2 linked regions of the Sphaerotilus microaerophilus genome follow. The protein of the gene in region 1 interacts with the protein of each later gene in a pairwise test. Links are inferred from orthologs where the notes say so. Each region holds a gene or a part of one and is shown on either strand. Other genes may lie near its edges.

Region 1 (9,013 bases):
GGCCCACTCGCCGCGGCGGAACAGCAGGTTCAGCGGCCGGCCCTTGTCCTGCCGGGCCACCAGCGCCTCCAGCTGCTTCACGTCGGTGACCTCCGTGTTGGCCAGCGAGAGGATCACGTCGCCCTCGCGCAGGCCGGCGCGTGCCGCAGCGCCATCGACGGCGTCGATGCGCACACCCGCCTTGAGCTTGAGCTCGCGGCGCTGCGCCTCGCTGAGGTCGCTCACGCTCAGGCCCAGGGCCGCCAGCGCGGCCGGGGCCGGCTTGGCCGGCTTCTCGGCGCCGCCGTTGGCCGGTGCGGTCGCCTTGGCTTCCGCCTCCAGCTCGGCCACCGTGACGCTCAGCTCCTTGTTGCTGCCGCGGCGGAACACCTGCAGCGTGCTGCGCGTGCCGGGCCGGGTCGCGCCGACGAGGCGGGGCAGATCGTTCCAGCGCTCCACCGCCTTGCCGTCGAAGCGGGTGATGATGTCGCCCGCCTCCAGGCCGGCCTTGTCGGCCGGGCCACCGGGCTCGACGCTGCGCACCAGCGCGCCGCCGGCCTTGCCCAGGCCGAGCGACTCGGCCACGTCCTTGGTCACCTCACCGATCTGCACGCCGATGCGCCCGCGCACCACCCGGCCTTGGCTGCGCAGCTGGTCGGCCACACGGCTGGCTTCGTCGATCGGGATGGCAAAGGAAATGCCCATGTAGCCGCCCGAGCGGCTGTAGATCTGGGAGTTGACCCCCACCACCTCGCCGCGCAGGTTGATCAGCGGGCCGCCGGAGTTGCCCGGATTGATTGCCACGTCGGTCTGGATGAAGGGCACCAGGTCGCCGGTGTCGCGCGCCTTGGCGCTGACGATGCCGGCGGTCACGGTGTTGTCCAGGTCGAAGGGCGAGCCGATCGCGATGACCCACTCACCCACCCGTACGCGGTTCACGTCGCCGAAGCGCACCGCCGGCAGTCCGCTCGCCTCGATCTTCAGCACGGCCACGTCGGTGCGCTTGTCCGCGCCGATCACCTTGGCCTTGAATTCGCGCTTGTCGGTCAGGCGCACCGTTACCTCGTCGGCGCCATCGACCACATGGGCGTTGGTCATCACGTAGCCATCGCTGCTGATGACGAAACCGGAGCCGACGCCGCGCGGTACCGACTCCTCGTCGTCCGGGCTGTCCTGCCGGGGCTGTGGCTGCGGCTGGCCGCGACGCGGATCGATGCGCGGGATCGGGATGCCGAAGAAGCGGCGCAGGAATTCCTGCATCTCCTCGTCCGGGCCGCCGCCTTCGGCGCGCGCGGTGCGGACCTTGGACTGGGTGCGGATGTTCACCACCGACGGGCCGACCTGCTCGACCAGGTCGGCGAAATCCGGCAGGCCGCGGGCGGCCGGCGCCGTTGTGCTGGGCCGGGTGGTGGCGGATTGGGCCGTGGCGTCGCGGTGCGACACCAGCGACAGCGCCACGCCGCCGGCGCACAGCAGCGCGGCAGAGGCAACGAGCCAGGTGCGGGCGGTGCGGGGCAGCGCGCGCTGCGGCTGCGCCTCGGACAGTCGATCAGGCATGGGGTCCTCGGTTCAAGGGGGCGAAGTCAGTGGATCGCGGGTGGGCGGCGCCGTACCGGTCGCCCGCCGGACGCTCTTGGAGCGGTCAGGGCCGGCGGCGTTCCATGCCGCTCGAAAATTGTTGCAGCGTCACCAGGGGCACGTCGCCGACCGCGGTGATCCACCAATCGTTCAGGCGGCGGCTCAGGGCCTGCGTCGCTCCCCAGGCAGCGGCGGCATCCCGGTGGTGCACGCTGGCATCGAAGGGTTCAACGAAGATCGACACGAGCGTGAGGCCGTCGCTGAAGGTGGCCTGCAGCAGGCCGGTGCTGGCGTCCGAGGCCAGGGCACCCGCCGGGCTCGCCCCGGCCTGTGCCGGGGCCGCGGCGCTGGCGCTGGCGCTGGCGCTGCGGGCGGCGGCTCGCTCGCCAGGGCGCAGCGGGCGCAGCACGCAACGCACCAGCGTGAAGCTGGGTGGCAGCGCCCGCAGCAGCCAGCCTTCGCGTTCGAGCTCGCAGCGGGGCAGGGATGAGCGTTGGATGCGATAGCCGTCCAGCCGGCGCATCTCCTGCAGCAGGGCCTGTGGCTGCACAGGGGCGTCGAGTTGCAGCTCGGAGAAGGAGGAGGACTCGATCACCTCGCCACGTGCGCCCAGCGTGTCGGCGCGCAGCAGCAGGCCGCTGTGACGCTCCAGCCACAGGCGCTGCGCATAGCGGTAGGTGTCCCGCGGGCGCAAGGTCACCACCTGGGCCTCGTGCCCGGCGGCCCGGTCGGCGGTGGTGGATTGCAACTCGTAGGCGTCGAGGGCGCCAGGGGCATCGCCGATGTTGGCGACCGGGAACCCGGGCAGCAGCTCGCGCTGCTCGATCGACGCCTCGCGCGTCTTCGGCCAGAAGACGTGCACGGTGTCGTTGTGGCGGTAGAGGCGGCGCATCTGGCCGTCCAGCGCCTCGATGCGTTCGATCTGCTGTCGCCCGTCGGCGAAGTGGGTAACGCGCGAGCTGCTGATCACGCCACCCGCGTTCACCACGAAGGTGCCGCTGTAGCTGCGCCGTTGGGCCGCATCCTGGATGCGGCGCACCACCGCCTGGGCATCGCCGAGCGTGGTCGCCGAGGCCGCCTTGCCAGGGCCTGGGCTGCCCGCGACCGCCCAGCCCAGGCCGCTGCTGATCAGCACCCCCGTCACCAATGCGCTGCGCCATGTCCTGCGGCGCTGCTCCAGCCGGGCGGACATCAGCGGGGGCCGGCGTCGTAGGCGGCGTTGCGCAGGTAGCCTGCAGCCGGGCTCAGTGTCGTGCTGCCCGAGTACTCGCGGTGCGCGCGCAGGTAGCGGGCCATCTCGGCTTCGGCCAGGGTGGCTCGTTCGTCCGCACCGACGGCCGATGCCGCGGTGGCCACGGTGGGGGGAGACCACCATGAGGCGCTGCCGTCTGGATCGCTGCGTGTGGACCACACTGCGCCGGCCACCATGACCACCCCGGCAGCCACGCCCACAGGCGTGGCCCAGCGTGACCGCAACGACGGCAACAACGCCCGGCGCCGCGCGTGCGTGACCACGGTGCCCGTTCCCAGGCCCCTCGCATTCCTGGCCCCCGCACCGACCGCGGCCGCGGGCTGCGCCTGGCCTGCGTCGGCACGCGTGGGCGCCAGGACCACCGGCTCGCACTCCAGCCGCTCGCGCAGCCGGCTCATGAACGCTCCATCGCGGGTGGCCGGTGCGGCGAGTTCCTCGCTGCGCAGCACATCGCCGATGAGGTGATAGGCATGCCAGTCGGCGCGGCACTGCCGGTCCGTGCGCCATGCCGTGCACAGCGATGCCACCTGGGACCCGTCGAGCTCGCCGTCCATCAGGGCCGACATCGCAGCCCGATCACTGCCCGCGGGCAGTTCGCTGTGGTTCATCTCGCACTCCAGAGGGGGGCCGCGCTCACCATCGCTGCCCCTTCTTCGTATCCAGCAAAGGCCGCAGCCGCTCGGCAATCGCCTCGCGGGCCCGGAAGATGCGCGATCGCACCGTCCCGATCGGACAGTCCATCGCTTCGGAGATCTCGTCGTAGGACAGGCCTTCCACCTCCCGCAGGAGGATCGCCTGGCGCAGGTCGTCCGGCAACGCCTCGATCGCCTTGTTGACCGTCGCCGCGATCTCCCGGCTGGCCAACACCGCCTCGGGTGTTTCCCCATCGCTTAGTTCGCGCTCGGGCCGGTAAGTTTCCTCGTCATCCTGCCGAGCGCAGGCCAGTGCACTCTCGGTGATGACGGGGTCGCGCTTGAGGTCGGCCAGGGTCTTCTTGGCCGTGTTGACCGCGATGCGGTACAGCCAGGTGTAGAAGGCGCTTTCACCCCGGAACTGCGGCAGCGCGCGGTAGGCGCGGATGAAGGTCTCCTGGGCCACGTCAGCCACCAGGTCGCTGTCGCGCACGAACCGCCCGATCAGGCGTTCGATGCGGCGCTGGTACTTCACCACCAGCATCTCGAAGGCGTGCACCTCGCCGCGCTTGGCGCGCTCGACGAGTTGGGCGTCTGCGTCGGTGGTCATCCGGGATGGGCCGAGTCTGGCGCAGACGGCGGGTCGGCAGGGGAGGGGGGCGTCGCGGGGGAGGTCATGCGGCGCGAGGAATATAGCGCACAGCGCAGACCGTGCCAGCGGCCACCCAGGTCGGCTTCGGAGAGGGCCACCCAGCTGGCCTGGGGCCGCCTCGGCGCCTGTACGGCAGCAGCTGTCAGGCGCAACAGCAGCCATCCCCCCAGGTCGATGCGCACCTGCACGTCACCGTGAACCGGTGCTTCCATGGCGGGCAGGCGCCAGGACCACTGCGCGCCATCCCAGCCGAGCGAGAGTGCCTGTCGCCCACCGGCGCGCCAGACCCCCATCAGCAGGCCGAGCATGGGCAGGGTGACCAGCGCCGGCAACGGGGCGAGGGCGTCAAGCTGAAGTCCGTGCAGCAGCCACAGCAGCAGCGTGCCGGCCGTGGCCGCGCACAGCGCGCGCGTACCGTACAGCCAGCCCCGGCTCGTGAGGGTGTCCAAGACGAACGAAGGGGCGGTGCGCATGTTGCGTCCGCCCCTGCGATGTGCGTCGATGCCCGTCGACCCGCCAGCCGCGTACCCCGCGCTGCCGGTCAGCTGCGGCGGAACACCAGCGTGCCGTTGGTGCCGCCGAAGCCGAAATTGTTCTTCACGGCGTACTCGATCGGCATCTCACGCGCGGTGTTGGCGCAGTAATCAAGATCGCACTCAGGGTCCTGATTGAAGATGTTGATGGTCGGTGGGGACACCTGATGGTGCAGGGCCAGCACGGAGAACGCCGATTCGATGCCGCCTGCGCCGCCCAGCAGGTGGCCGGTCATCGACTTGGTCGAGTTCACCACCAGCTTCTTCGCGTGGTCACCGAAGGCCAGCTTGATCGCGTTGGTCTCGTTGGCGTCGCCCAGCGGCGTCGAGGTGCCATGGGCGTTGACGTACTGCACCTGGTCGGCGTTGATGCCGGCATTGCGCAGTGCCAGGGCCATCGAGCGGCGCGGGCCGTCGACGTTCGGGGCGGTCATGTGATACGCGTCGCCCGTCATGCCGAAGCCGGACAGCTCCGCATAGATGCGCGCACCGCGCTTCTTCGCGTGCTCGTACTCTTCGATCACCATCACGCCAGCGCCTTCGCCGAGCACGAAGCCGTCGCGGTCACGGTCCCAGGGGCGCGATGCCGTGGCCGGGTCATCGTTGCGGGTTGACAGCGCACGCGCCGCGGCAAAGCCGCCCACACCCAGCGGCGAGACGGTGGATTCGGCACCGCCGGCGATCATCACGTCGGCATCGCCGTACTCGATCAACCTGGCGGCCAGGCCGATGCTGTGCAAGCCGGTGGTGCAGGCGGTGACGACCCCGAGGTTCGGGCCCTTGTAGCCGCACAGGATCGACACATGCCCGGAGATCATGTTGATGATCGAGGCCGGCACGAAGAACGGCGAGATGCGGCGCGGGCCACGTTCCAGGTACTCGCCGTGCGAGGCCTCGATCATCGGCAGACCGCCGATGCCGGAGCCCACCATCACGCCGATGCGCTCGGCCTGCTCGGCATCCAGCGCCTCGCCGGTGGCCAGGCCCGAGTCCTTGACCGCCTGCATCGACGCGGCGATGCCGTAATGGATGAAGGCATCCATGTGGCGGGCTTCCTTGGCGGGGATGTACTCCTCGATGTTGAAGCCCTTGACCTCGCCGGCAAAGCGCACCCCCATCTTCGACGCGTCGAAGCGCGTGATGTTGGCGATGCCGGATTGACCGGCCAGGAGGTTGGCCCAGGAGTCGGCAACGGTGTTGCCCAGGGGGGTCACCAGGCCGAGGCCGGTCACGACGATGCGGCGGCGGGTCATGCGTGTGTCAATGGCAGGACGGCGGGATACGGCGCAGCGTCAGTCGCTCAGGACCTGACGTTGTTCTTCGCGTAGTCGATCGCGAGCTGAACGGTGGTGATCTTCTCGGCCTCTTCGTCCGGGATCTCGATGCCGAACTCGTCTTCCAGGGCCATCACCAGCTCGACGGTGTCGAGCGAGTCGGCGCCCAGATCGGCCACGAAGGCCTTCTCGCTGGTGACCTCGGCTTCGGCCACGCCCAGTTGTTCGGCAATGATCTTCTTGACGCGTGCTTCGATGTCGCTCATGACTCTCCTCCGGGAGGGGTGCAGTGAAAACAGCCTGCGATTCTAAGGGGTCCGGAGTGTGACGGATTCCGGGTGGTCAGGCGACCCGCGCAGGACGGAAGTCGGGCTACCTGACCGGATGGGCGGTCGCGTGCGACTCAACCCATGTACATACCGCCGTTCACGTGCACCTCGGTACCGGTGATGTAGCCGGCTTTCGAGGAAGCGAGGAACGAGACGGCTTCAGCGATGTCTTCGGGTGCGCCCAACCGCCCCAGTGGGATCAGGGACAACAGGGCCTGCTTCTGGGCCTCGGGCAGTGCCTCGGTCATGTCGGTGGCGATGAACCCGGGCGCGACGCAGTTGACCGTGATGTTGCGGCTGCCCAACTCCTTGGCCAGCGAGCGGGTCATTCCGGCCACGCCGGCCTTGGAGGCGCAGTAGTTGGCCTGGCCGGGGTTGCCCGAGGCGCCCACCACCGAGGTGATGTTGATGATGCGGCCGTAGCGCTGCTTCATCATCGGCTTGATCGCGGCGCGGCAGGCGCGGAAAACGGACTTGAGGTTGGTGTCGATCACCGCGTCCCAGTCGTCGTCCTTCAGCCGCATGGCCAGCATGTCGCGGGTGATGCCGGCGTTGTTCACCAGCACATGGAGGCCGCCGTCCTGTTTGACGATCGAGTCGATGGCGGCGTCCAGCGCAGCGGCGTCGGTGACGTTCAGCGCGATGCCGCGCCCGCCCACGTGAGCCAGCGCTTCGGTGATGGAGGCGGCACCGGACTCCGTGGTGGCCGTGCCAATCACCTTGAATCCCTGCTGGGCCAGCGCCAGCGCGATGGCACGGCCGATACCGCGACTGGCACCGGTGACGAGGGCAATCTGCGGGGGCGTGGCGAGACTCATGCGAGCAGTCCTTTGACTTCGGCCAGGCTGGCCGGATCGAAGATCGTGGCACTGACCAGTTCGGCATCGATGCGCTTGGCCATGCCAGCCAGCACCTTGCCCGGTCCGCACTCGATGACATGCCTCAGGCCGCGCGCCTTGAGCGCCTGGACCAACTCCACCCAGCGCACCGCGCCGAAGGCCTGACGGTAGAGCGCATCGCGGATGGCGTCGGGCTCGGTCTGCACGGCCACGTCGATGTTGTTGATCACCGGGATGCGCGGGCTGGCGATGGCGATCTCGGCCAGCCGCACGCGCAGGCGTTCGGCGGCCGGCTTCATCAGGCTGCAGTGGAAGGGGGCGGACACCGGCAGCGGCAGGGCGCGTTTGGCGCCCAGCGCCTTCAGCAGCTCGCAGCCCTTCTCGACGCCCGCCTTGCTGCCGGCGATCACGGTCTGCTTCGGGTCGTTGAAATTGACGGCCTCGACCACTTCGCCGGTGGCTGCGGCCGCCTGGGCACAGCCTTCGCGCACGGCCTGGGCATCCAGGCCCAGGATCGCGGCCATCGCACCGGTACCGACCGGCACGGCCTCCTGCATCGCCTGGGCACGCAGGCGCACGAGTGGCAGCGCATCGGCCAGCGTCAGCGCGCCAGCGGCGACCAGGGCGGTGTACTCGCCCAGCGAGTGGCCGGCCACCGCAGCGGGCTCCGTGCCCCCTTCGGCCAGCCAGACGCGGTAATTGGCGATGGCTGCGGTGAGCATCACCGGCTGGGTGTTGGTGGTGAGGTCCAGCGCTTCCTTCGGCCCCTCGGCAATCAGGCGGGCCATGTCCTCGCCCAGGGCGGCACTGGCTTCGTCCAGCGTGCGACGCACGGCAGGGTGGTCAGCCCAGGCATTGAGCATGCCGACGGACTGCGAACCCTGGCCAGGAAAAACGAAGGCAAACGCGGTCATGGTGATCGGTGGATGGGCGCGGTGCGCCTGAGTTCAGGGGGTGGTATGCCGAGGGTCAGAAATCCAGCAGCACGGCACCCCAGGTGAAACCCCCGCCCACGCCTTCGAGCAGGACGGTGTCGCCGGTCTTGACGCGGTGGCTGCGTACCGCCTCGTCCAGTGCAAGCGGAATCGAGGCTGCCGAGGTGTTGCCATGCCGGTCGACCGTCACGATCACCTTGTCCATGGGCAGCTTCAGCTTGCGGGCCGTGCTCTGCATGATGCGGATGTTGGCCTGGTGCGGGATCAGCCAGTCGATGTCCTGCTCGCTGCGGCCGGCCTTTTCGAGCACGGCCCGGGCGGTGCTCTCCAGCACGCCCACCGCCAGCTTGAAGACGGCCTGGCCGTCCATGCGCAGGAAGGGGTCGCCCAGCACGCTCCCGCCAGACAGGGCCCCCGGGGTGCAGAGGATGTCGAGGTGGCGGCCGTCCGCGTGCAGGTCGGTCGCGAGGATGCCTGGGGCGTCGCTCGCCGACAGCACCACGGCGCCAGCCCCATCGCCGAACAACACGCAGGTGGTGCGGTCATCGAAGTTCAGGATGCGCGAGAACACCTCGGCACCGATCACCAGGGCATGGCGCGCGGATCCGGTGCGGATCATCGCGTCGGCGAGGGTCAGCGCATAGATGAAGCCGGAGCACACCGCCTGCACGTCCATCGCGGGGCAGCCGTGCACGATGCCGAGCTTGCGTTGCACGATGGTGGCGGTCGACGGGAAGATCATGTCCGGCGTCGAGGTCGCGACAATGATCAGATCGATGTCGCTGCCCTTCAGGCTGGCAGCTTCGAGTGCATGGCGTGCCGCCTCGACCGCCAGGTCGCTGGCACTGATTTCCGGCGAAGCGAAATGACGCGACCTGATCCCCGTGCGTTCGACGATCCACTCGTCGGAGGTTTCGATGCCACGGGCACCCAGCTCGGTGGCCAGTTCTGCATTGGTCAGCCGGCGCGGTGGCAACGCGCTGCCAGTGCCTGTGATGCGGGAGTGACGG
Region 2 (9,283 bases), 3.3 Mb from region 1 along the record:
CCCCGAGGCGGTCAACTTCATGGCCAAGTACGGCCGTGGACTGATCTGCCTGACGCTCACGCGCGAGCGCTGCGAGTTCCTGCAGCTGCCGCCGATGGCGCCGCGCAACGGCACCAAGCACGGCACCGCGTTCACCGTGTCGATCGAGGCGGCCGAGGGCATCTCCACCGGCATCTCGGCGGCCGACCGGGCCCGCACCGTGCAGGTGGCGGTGGCCCGCGAGACGCAGCCGCGCGACCTGGTGCAGCCCGGCCACATCTTCCCGCTGCAGGCGCAGGACGGCGGCGTGCTCATGCGCGCCGGCCACACCGAGGCCGGCTGCGACCTGGCCCGCATGGCCGGGCTGGCCCCCGCGTCGATGATCTGCGAGATCATGAACGATGACGGCACCATGGCCCGCCTGCCCGAGCTGGAGGTGTTCGCCAGGGAGCACGGCATCAAGATCGGCACCATCGCCGACCTGATCGCCTACCGCAGCCGCAACGAATCGCTGATCGAGCGCCTGGGTGAGCAGGCACTGACCACGCCCTGGGGCGATTTCCGCTGCAGCACCTACCGCGACCGCACCGGCCAGGTCCACCTGGCGCTGGCCGTGGGCCAGTGGCAGCCCGAGGACGAGGTGCTGGTGCGCGTGCACGAGCCGCTCTCGGTGCTGGACCTGCTGGACGCCAGCAACCGCCACTCCTGGGCCCTGCCCAAGGCGTTGACGGCGCTGCAAGCGGCTGGGCGCGGTGTCGCCGTGCTGCTCAATGCCGGACACGACGCCGAGGCCCTGCTCGGCCTGATCGCCCCCGCGACCACCGCGTCGGGGGCGACCGCCCGGCCCAGCGCGGCCGACCTGCGCACCTACGGCGTGGGCGTGCAGATCCTGCTGCAGCAGGGCGTGCGCCGCATGAAGCTGCTGAGCAACCGCCGTCGCATGCCCAGCATGACGGGCTACGGGCTGGAAGTCACCGGCTTCCTCTCCACGCAGGACTGAAACCCCGGCGGCAGGTTCCCGCCGCGGTGCGGCCCGCGCGGGCCGGTGCCGTGGCGAGGCCGTCGCGCCAAACCAACGAGGACCGACCCATGCAGGGTGCAGACAAGGGCGTTACCGCCGAACTCAACGGCGAAGACCTGCACGTGGCCATCGTGCAGGCCCGCTTCAACGCCGCCATCACCGAGCAGCTGGCCGAGAGCTGCATCGCCGAGTTGCTGGCGCTGGGCGTGGCGCGCAAGCACATCCGTCACGTCACCGTGCCGGGCGCGCTGGAGATCCCCATCGCACTGCAGACCCTGGCCGAGACCAAGGACCACGACGCGCTGATCGCCCTGGGCTGCATCATCCGCGGCGAGACCTACCACTTCGAACTGGTCGCCAACGAGAGTGGCGCGGGCGTGACCCGCGTGTCGCTGGACCACGGCCTGCCAGTCGCCAACGCCATCCTCACCGTCGAGAACGAGGCCCAGGCCTGGGCCCGCGCCGAAGAGAAGGGCCGCGACGCCGCCCGCGTGGTGGTCGAGATGGCCAACCTGCTGGGAGACCTGACGTGAACGCCCCTTCGGAAACCCCCGGCACCCGCGGCGCCCCTGCGGGCCCGAGCCCATCCGCCCAGAAGCCGCCGCGGCCCAAGTCGGCCCGCCGCCGCTCTCGCGAGCTGGCTCTGCAGGGTCTGTACGAGTGGCAGGTCAACCGTGCCGAGGCCCGCGTGGTGCATGCCCACATCCGCGAGCAGGACGAGTACAACCTCTGTGACAGCACCCACTTCGACGCCCTGCTGAGCGGCTGCATCGAGCAGGTCGCCATGCTGGACGCCGAGTTTGCGCCGCACCTGGACCGCAAGGTCACCGAACTGTCGCCGGTCGAGCACGGCGTGCTGCTGATTGGCACCTACGAGCTGCAGCACTGCCTGGACGTGCCCTATCGCGTCGTCATCAACGAGGCGGTCGAGCTGGCCAAGGTCTACGGCGGCACCGACGGCCACAAGTTCGTCAACGGCGTGCTCGACCGCACCGCCAAGGACCTGCGCGCCGCCGAGGTGGCCGCCTACCGGCCCGCCCCGCGCAAGGGATGACGAGCGCCCTCGCGTCGACCATGTCGGTCATGCCGACGGTGGCCGCGCCGCGCCTGGCCCGGCGCGTCGAGGTCATCGAGCCCTTCTGGGTGATGGAGTGCGCCAAGGCGGCCGACGTGATCGCCCGCAGCCCCGCCTGCGACCCGTTGCTCGGCGGCGAGCCGATGATCTACCTGAACATCGGCGAGCCCGACTTCACCGCACCGCCGCGCGTACAGGCCGCGGCGCAGCGCTGCATCGAATCCGGCCGCACGCAGTACACCCCCGCCACCGGCGCGCCGGCGCTGCGCGAGGCCATCGCGCAGTGGTACGCCACGCGCTGGAACGTGCCCGTCGACCCGGCACGCATCGTGGTCACCGCCGGTGCCTCCGCGGCGCTGCAGCTGCTCACGCTCGCACTGGTCGAACCGGGCGATGAATTCCTGATGCCCGACCCCTGCTACCCCTGCAACCGCCACTTCATGACGGCGGCCGGGGGCAGCGCGCGGCTGTTGCCGGCCGGGCCGGCGCAGCGCTTCCAGCTCGACGCCGCCTCGGTGGACGCCGCCTGGGGCCCGGCCACGCGCGGCGTGATGCTGGCCTCGCCGTCCAACCCCACCGGCACGCGCATCGCCTTCGACGAGCTGGAGCGCATCGTCGCCGCGGTGCGCCAGCGCGGCGGACTGACGATCGTCGACGAGATCTACCTCGGCCTGAGCTACGACGACCCGGCGCTCGGTGCGGCACGCAGCGCGCTGGAACTCGGCGATGATGTGCTGGTGGTCAACAGCTTCTCGAAGTACTTCGGCATGACCGGCTGGCGCCTGGGCTGGCTGGTGCTGCCACCCGCGCTGGTCGCCCCCATCGAGAAGCTGGCGCAGAACCTCTACATCTGCGCCTCGTCGGTGGCCCAGCACGCGGCGGTGGAGTGCTTCCACCCCGACAGCCTGGCCGAATGCGAGCGCCGCCGCGACGAGATGCGCGCGCGCCGCGACTTCGTCGTGCCCGCACTCGAAGCGCTCGGCCTGCCGGTGCCGGTGCAGCCCGACGGCGCCTTCTACGTCTGGTTCGACACGAGCCGCCACGCCGCCGACAGCTGGACCTTCTGCTTCGACATGATGGAGCGTGCCCACGTCGCGCTGACCCCGGGACGCGACTTCGGCCTGGCCGACACGGGACGCTACGCCCGGCTGTCCTTCGCCAGCGCCCTGCCCCAACTGCGCAGCGCGCTGGGCCGCCTGGAGCGTGTCCTGGCAGGCTGAATCCGGGGTATCGTCTCGATTTCGCATTTCGATGCGGCCCAACCACCAGCGCCCATGAACCGTCCAGAACGAGAGCGCGCCCTCGCGGCCGAAGACCGGCGCGCGACCACCGAGACCGCGCCTGGCCTGAGCTGGACCGACGAGGTGGCCACCCTGGCTCCCGACCCCTCGCTGGGCGACACCACCGGCCCCATCACCGAGCCGGCGCCATTGACCATGCCCGGGGAGCTGGGCCCCGAACTCACCGGCCCGCTCGACAGCGAATGGATGCGCCTGCCCAGCGACGACGAGGCCGAGCGCCGTGCCCTGGCGCGCGCGCCGCTGCCGCTGGGCGATACCGGCCTGGACGCCGTCGATACCCAGCGCCTGCACCCGCCTCCGGGCCCCCAGGCGCCGCCGGTGAGCAGCAGCGTGATGCCGCTGTCGGGCCAGATCGGCCGCTACACCCTGGAACACCGGCTCGGCTCCGGCGGACTGGGCACGGTCTGGTCGGCCTATGACACCGTGCTGGCGCGCCAGGTGGCCATCAAGACGCTGCCGCTGCACATGCCCGCGGCCGAACGCGAGGCGATCGCCGAGCGCGTGCTCGACGAGGCCCGCGCCGCCGCCCGCCTGAGCCACCCGCACATCGTCACGGTGCACGACGCCGGCATCGCCGGCGAGGGCGCCTACCTGGCGATGGAGCTGCTGCGCGGCAAGGACCTGGCCGAGCTGCTGCGCAGCGGCTGGCAGCCCACGCCCGAGCAGGCTGCGCTGATCGTGCGGCGCGTCGCCGACGCGCTGGGCTACGCGCACAGCAAGGGCGTGATCCACCGCGACATCAAGCCGGCCAACATCTTCATGGTCGGGCGCACCCGCCCGGTGGTGCTGGACTTCGGCATCGCCCGGCTGATCCATCAGGATGGCGACAACGGCCCGGCACTGGGCTCGCCCTACTACGCCGCGCCCGAGCAGTTCGACGGGCGCGAGTGCGACCAGCGCAGCGACGTCTACTCGCTCGGCGTGGTGCTCTACGAGCTGCTGTGCGGCCTGCGGCCCTACCAGGGCAGCCGGCTGCAGGAGATCCGCGCGGCGGTGCGCGCCGGCAATGCGCCGCCGCCCAGCCAGTACCGGGCGGGCGTCCCCGCGGCGCTGGAAGCCATTGCGATGCGGGCCATCTCCCGCGACCCGGCGCAGCGCCAGCGCTCGGCCGGTGCGCTGGCGCGCGAGCTGCGCGCCTGGCTGGCCGGCCTGGCCCCCACGGAAACGCCCTCGGGCGCCGCCGAGGCGCCCCGCCCCGTGCCCCTGCCCAGCACCGGTCTGGGCGGCCTGGGTGCCCTGCCTAGCTACCCCCCTCCTGCGGTGCCGGCGCTGCACGGCCCCGACGACGACGCCCCCAGCAGCAGCCACCCGCTGCGCAGCCTGATCTGGGCCGTGGCGGGCACGGCCATCGCGGTGCTCGCTGCCTGGCTGCTGTGGAAGGCCCGCTGACGATGGGTACGGCAGCGACGTACCACTGGCCGGTGCGCATCTACTGGGAGGACACCGACGCTGGCGGCGTGGTCTTCTACGCCAACTACCTGAAGTTCTTCGAGCGCGCCCGCACCGAGTGGCTGCGCGACCTGGGCTTCTCGCAGCAGGCCATGCGCGACACGGACGCCGCCATCTTCGTCGTCACCGACACGGCGGTGCAGTACCGCCAGCCGGCGCGGCTCGACGACGAGCTGCGCATCACGGTGCAGCTCGTCGAGGCCGGCCGCGCCAGCCTGGCGCTGCAGCAGCAGGCGCTGCGCGGCGACACGCTGCTGGCCGAGGGCCGCATCCGCATCGGCTGCGTCGATGCCGGGAACTTCCGGCCGCGCCGCATCCCCAACGCCATCCTGGAACGGATCAACCCTGCATGAATCAGGACCTCAACATCCTGCACCTCGTCACCCAGGCCAGCCTGGTGGTGCAACTCGTGATGGCCATCCTGCTGATGGTGTCGCTGGCCAGCTGGACGGTGATCTTCGGCAAGCTCGTCGGCCTGCGCCGGGTGCGTGGCGACAACGATGAATTCGAGCGCGAGTTCTGGTCCGGCCGGCCGGTGAACGAGCTGTTTGCGCAAAGCGAGCGGCGCGCCGAGCAGGGCGCGCCGATGGAACGCATCTTCACCGCCGGCATGCGCGAGTTCATGAAGCTGCGCGAACGCCGCGTGGCCGACAGCGGTGCGCTGCTCGACGGTGCCCGCCGCGCGATGCGCGCCAGCTTCCAGCGCGAGCTGGACACGGTCGAGTCCAACCTCTCCTTCCTCGCCACGGTCGGCTCGGTGTCGCCCTACGTCGGCCTGTTCGGCACGGTGTGGGGGATCATGCACGCCTTTTCGGGTCTGTCGAACCTGCAGCAGGTCACGCTGGCCACGGTCGCCCCGGGCATCGCCGAGGCGCTGGTGGCCACCGCGATCGGCCTGTTTGCCGCCATCCCCGCGGTGATCGCCTACAACCGCTTCGCCCGCGACATCGACCGCATCGCGATCCAGTTGGAGACCTTCATGGAGGAGTTCTCCAACATCCTGGCGCGCAACGTCGCCCAGGCGCCCAGCGGCGGCAACGCCCGCTGACCGGTCGCCGCCGCAGGACCACCGCGCATGGCCGCCGTCGCCTCCCGCCGAACCGGATCGCGCCGCCGCACGATCTCGGAAATCAACATGGTGCCCTTCATCGACGTGATGCTGGTGCTGCTGATCATCTTCATGGTCAGCGCCCCGCTGATGACGCCGGGGGTGATCGACCTGCCCAGCGTCGGCCAGGCCCAGCGCCAGCCCGACCGGGTCGTCGAGGTGATCCTCGACAGCACCGAGGCGCTGCGCCTGAAGGTCAGCGGCGCACCGGTGCAGGCCGAGGGCACGGCGGTGAACAGCGAGGGCGAGCGCATCACCCTCAAGCAACTGACCGCGCGGGTCAAGGCGCTGCAGGCCGGCTCGCAGCAGGTGCCCGTGGTGATCTCGGCCGACAAGGGCGTCAAGTACGAGGCCGTGGTCAAGGTGATGGACACTCTGCAGCGCGCCGGCATCGTGCGCGTGGGCCTGGCGGTGCGCACCACCGGCGCCTGACTTGGAACACACGGGCTTGAACACCGGCACGGCCACCATCCTGCACCGCCCCCCGTCGGCCGACGGCCTCGGGCTGGGCAGTGTGCTGTCCCTGGCGGTGCACCTGGGGCTGGTGGCCGCCCTGGCGGTGAGCGTGAGCTGGCGGCGCCACAGCGTGCAGCCAGTCAGTGCCGAGCTCTGGGCAGCGGTGCCCCAGGTGGCCGCCCCGCCCGCCCCCGCCGGCACGCCGGCCGAGGCGCCCAGCGTCGCGTCGCCTCCCCTGCCGCCACCGGTGCCAGCTCCCGCCCCCCGCCCAGCCCCTGCTCCGCCCTCACCCCCGCCCGCACCCACACCGGCACAGCAGGCAGCCGCCCGCGCCGAGGCCGACATCGCCACCGAGCGTGCCCGGCGCCAGCGCGAAGCCGAGGACAAGCGCCAGGCCGAGCAGGAGCGTGCCGAGAAGGAAGCCAAGCGCGAGCTGGCACGCAAGAAGGCGGCCGAGAAAGCCGAAAGGGCCGAGGCCGAGCGGCTCGCCGCGCAGAAGCAGGCCGACAAGCTCGCGGCAGACAAGCTGGCCGCCGACAAGAAGGCGGCCGAGAAGAAGACCGCCGAAAAGCTGGAAGCGGAACGCAAGCTCGCCGATCGCAAGGAAGCCGAGCGGCGTGCCGCGGAAGAGGCCCGGACCGAGAAGGCCCGTGCCGAGCAGGTGGCCCGGCTGCGCGAGGACGCCCTCAAGCGCATGCAGAACCAGTTGGGTGGCACCGGCGGCGGTGCAGGCAGCAGTGGCAGCGGCAACAGCCCGGCCACCACGGGCAGCACCGCAGCGGGCACTGGCGCCCCCGGCTCCACGGGCACCGCTGCCCGCAGCGCCGCCCCGTCGGCCGGCTACGAGGGGCGCATCCGGGCCCGCATCCTGCCCAACATCGTCTACACCGGGCGGGTCAGCCGCTCGATCGTGGCCGATGTGGAGATCCGCGTCGCCAACGACGGCACGATCATCGGCAAGCGCCTGACCAAGTCCAGCGGCGTGCCCGACTGGGACGAGGCGGTGCTGCGCGCGATCGAGAAGACCGAGATGCTGCCGCGCGACACCGACGGCCGCATCCCGCCGGTCATGACGATCAGCCTGGACCCCGGCAGCCGCTGAGGCCGCGTGCCCCCCTTTTTGGGGAGGCCCGTCACGCCTGCTTGCAACTCGCGCCCAGCCCGACGGGGGCGAGCGCTCAAGTCGGCAGAGTCGGTCACCGATATGGCTTGCAGATGCCTGGTTTCGCCAGGCCCCACCTGCTTCGCCGCATCGCCTGCCATGACCGCCACTGCCAACCTGCTCGTCGACGTCGACCGCCTGCGCCCCGGCATGTTCATCCAGCTGGACCTGGGCTGGATGGAACACCCCTTCCCGCGCAGCCGCTTCCGCCTGGCCGACGACCAGCAGATCGACGCGCTGCGCGAGCTGGGCCTGCGCCGCGTGAAGGTGCGCGCCGACCTGAGCGACCCACGCGCCTTCGACGTGCCGGCCGAGGCAGCGACTGAAGCGCCCCATGCTGCCGATACCACCGATACCGCCGATGCCGCCCACGCGATCGACGCCGCCGCGCCCACGGCAGCGGCCGTGGCGGCCGTCGAGGTGGCACAGGCAGCGCTCACGCTGGCGGTACGCCCGGCGGCCGATGCGGCCGTGCTGCGGCGCGAACGCCTGCGCGCCCAGCACGAGAGCCTGGCGCGCAGCGAACGCCTGCACGCCCAGGCCAGCCGGGCCTGGCAGGGCATCACCCGCGACGTGCTGCAGCACCCCACCCTGGCGCGCGACACCGCCACCGGCCTGGCCTCGGCGATGGTCACCCAGCTCTGCGAGGACGACAGCACCACCATCCGCATGCTCAGCGAAGCGGCGGGCACCACCAGCTCCCAGCACGCGATCAACGTCACCGTGCTGTCGCTGATGCTGGCGCGCAGCCTCGGCCTGGACGAGGCCCAGCTGCACAGCGTCGCACTGGGCGCGCTGCTGCACGACATCGGCAAGCTGCTGCTGCCCGACCACCTGCGCCACCTCGACTCGGACAGCAGCGCGCTGGCCGGGCGCGAACAGCGCGAACACGTGTCGCAGGGCCTGCGCCTGGGCATGTCGATGGGGCTGGACGCCGCCACCCTGCAGGTGATCGGCCAGCACCACGAGCTGCGCGACGGCAGTGGCCTGCCGCAGGGCCTGCGCGGCGACGAGATCGCCCGGCCGGCGCGCATCGTCACCCTCGTCAACCTCTACGACCGCCTGTGCAATCCGCGCCACAAGGGCGTGCCGCTGCGCACCCCGCACGAGGCCCAGGCGCTGCTGTACGCCCAGCGGCGCAACCAGCTCGACACGGAGGTGCTCACCGCCTTCGTCAAGCTGCTGGGCGTCTACCCGCCGGGCTCGGTGGTGCAGCTCAGCGACGAGCGCATGGCGATGGTCGTCTCGGTCCACCCGATGCACCCGCTGCGCCCGAGCGTGTTGGTCTACGAGCCGCGCGTCGCCCCGGACGATGCCCTGCTGCTGCACCTGGTGCAGGAGACCGACCTGAGCGTGCGCCGCAGCCTGCACCCGCAGCACCTGCCGCGCGCGATGCTGGACTACCTGTCGCCGCGCGAGCGCGTCAGCTACTACTTCGCCCACGGCCTCGAACCGCTGCCGGCGCAACCCGTGGCGGCCTGACGCCCGCCGCGCGCCCGGCCCGACCCTGGCTACCACGGCCATGTCCACACCCCTCGTTCTGCAGCCCCTGCTGGACGCCCTGCTGGAGGCCGCCTGCCTGATCGATGGCAGCAGCCTGCGCGTGCTGGCGGCCAACCGCAGCGCCGCCGAGCTCTGGGGCTGTCCGGTCGGCGAGCTCGTCGGCCTGCCGGTGGAGGACCTGGCCACGACACCGGAAGACCAGCTGTTCTGGATGCAGCTGGCGAGCTGG

What was found.
Region 2: the proteins of acpP (region 1) and ybgC interact in binary tests that used the Escherichia coli proteins (3 or more experiments, as listed by UniProt). The link is inferred for Sphaerotilus microaerophilus from one-to-one orthologs.

What each region holds. Positions count from the first base shown.
Region 1 is NZ_AP025730.1:1,457,777-1,466,789, forward strand. The notes cover bases 4,547-7,236. They hold acpP (acyl carrier protein), read right to left. Parts: upstream 6,167-7,236; coding sequence 5,927-6,166; downstream 4,547-5,926. Other genes in these bases: NGK70_RS06470 (hypothetical protein), read right to left, coding at 4,547-4,566; fabF (beta-ketoacyl-ACP synthase II), read right to left, coding at 4,635-5,879; fabG (3-oxoacyl-ACP reductase FabG), read right to left, coding at 6,304-7,047; fabD (ACP S-malonyltransferase), read right to left, coding at 7,044-7,236. Outside these bases: NGK70_RS06450 (DegQ family serine endoprotease), read right to left, coding at 1-1,536; NGK70_RS06455 (MucB/RseB C-terminal domain-containing protein), read right to left, coding at 1,622-2,749; NGK70_RS06460 (sigma-E factor negative regulatory protein), read right to left, coding at 2,749-3,417; RNA polymerase sigma factor RpoE, read right to left, coding at 3,443-4,051; more of NGK70_RS06470, read right to left, coding at 4,048-4,546; more of fabD, read right to left, coding at 7,237-7,982; NGK70_RS06495 (beta-ketoacyl-ACP synthase III), read right to left, coding at 8,038-9,013. UniProt on the Escherichia coli protein: Carrier of the growing fatty acid chain in fatty acid biosynthesis.
Region 2 is NZ_AP025730.1:4,750,326-4,759,608, forward strand. What follows is about bases 3,513-6,472. They hold ybgC (tol-pal system-associated acyl-CoA thioesterase), read left to right. Parts: upstream 3,513-4,767; coding sequence 4,768-5,178; downstream 5,179-6,472. Other genes in these bases: NGK70_RS20300 (serine/threonine-protein kinase), read left to right, coding at 3,513-4,765; tolQ (protein TolQ), read left to right, coding at 5,175-5,873; NGK70_RS20315 (biopolymer transporter ExbD), read left to right, coding at 5,901-6,365; tolA (cell envelope integrity protein TolA), read left to right, coding at 6,382-6,472. Outside these bases: ribBA (bifunctional 3,4-dihydroxy-2-butanone-4-phosphate synthase/GTP cyclohydrolase II), read left to right, coding at 1-979; ribH (6,7-dimethyl-8-ribityllumazine synthase), read left to right, coding at 1,069-1,533; transcription antitermination factor NusB, read left to right, coding at 1,530-2,054; NGK70_RS20295 (pyridoxal phosphate-dependent aminotransferase), read left to right, coding at 2,051-3,295; more of NGK70_RS20300, read left to right, coding at 3,350-3,512; more of tolA, read left to right, coding at 6,473-7,491; NGK70_RS20325 (HD-GYP domain-containing protein), read left to right, coding at 7,651-9,033; NGK70_RS20330 (sensor domain-containing protein), read left to right, coding at 9,074-9,283.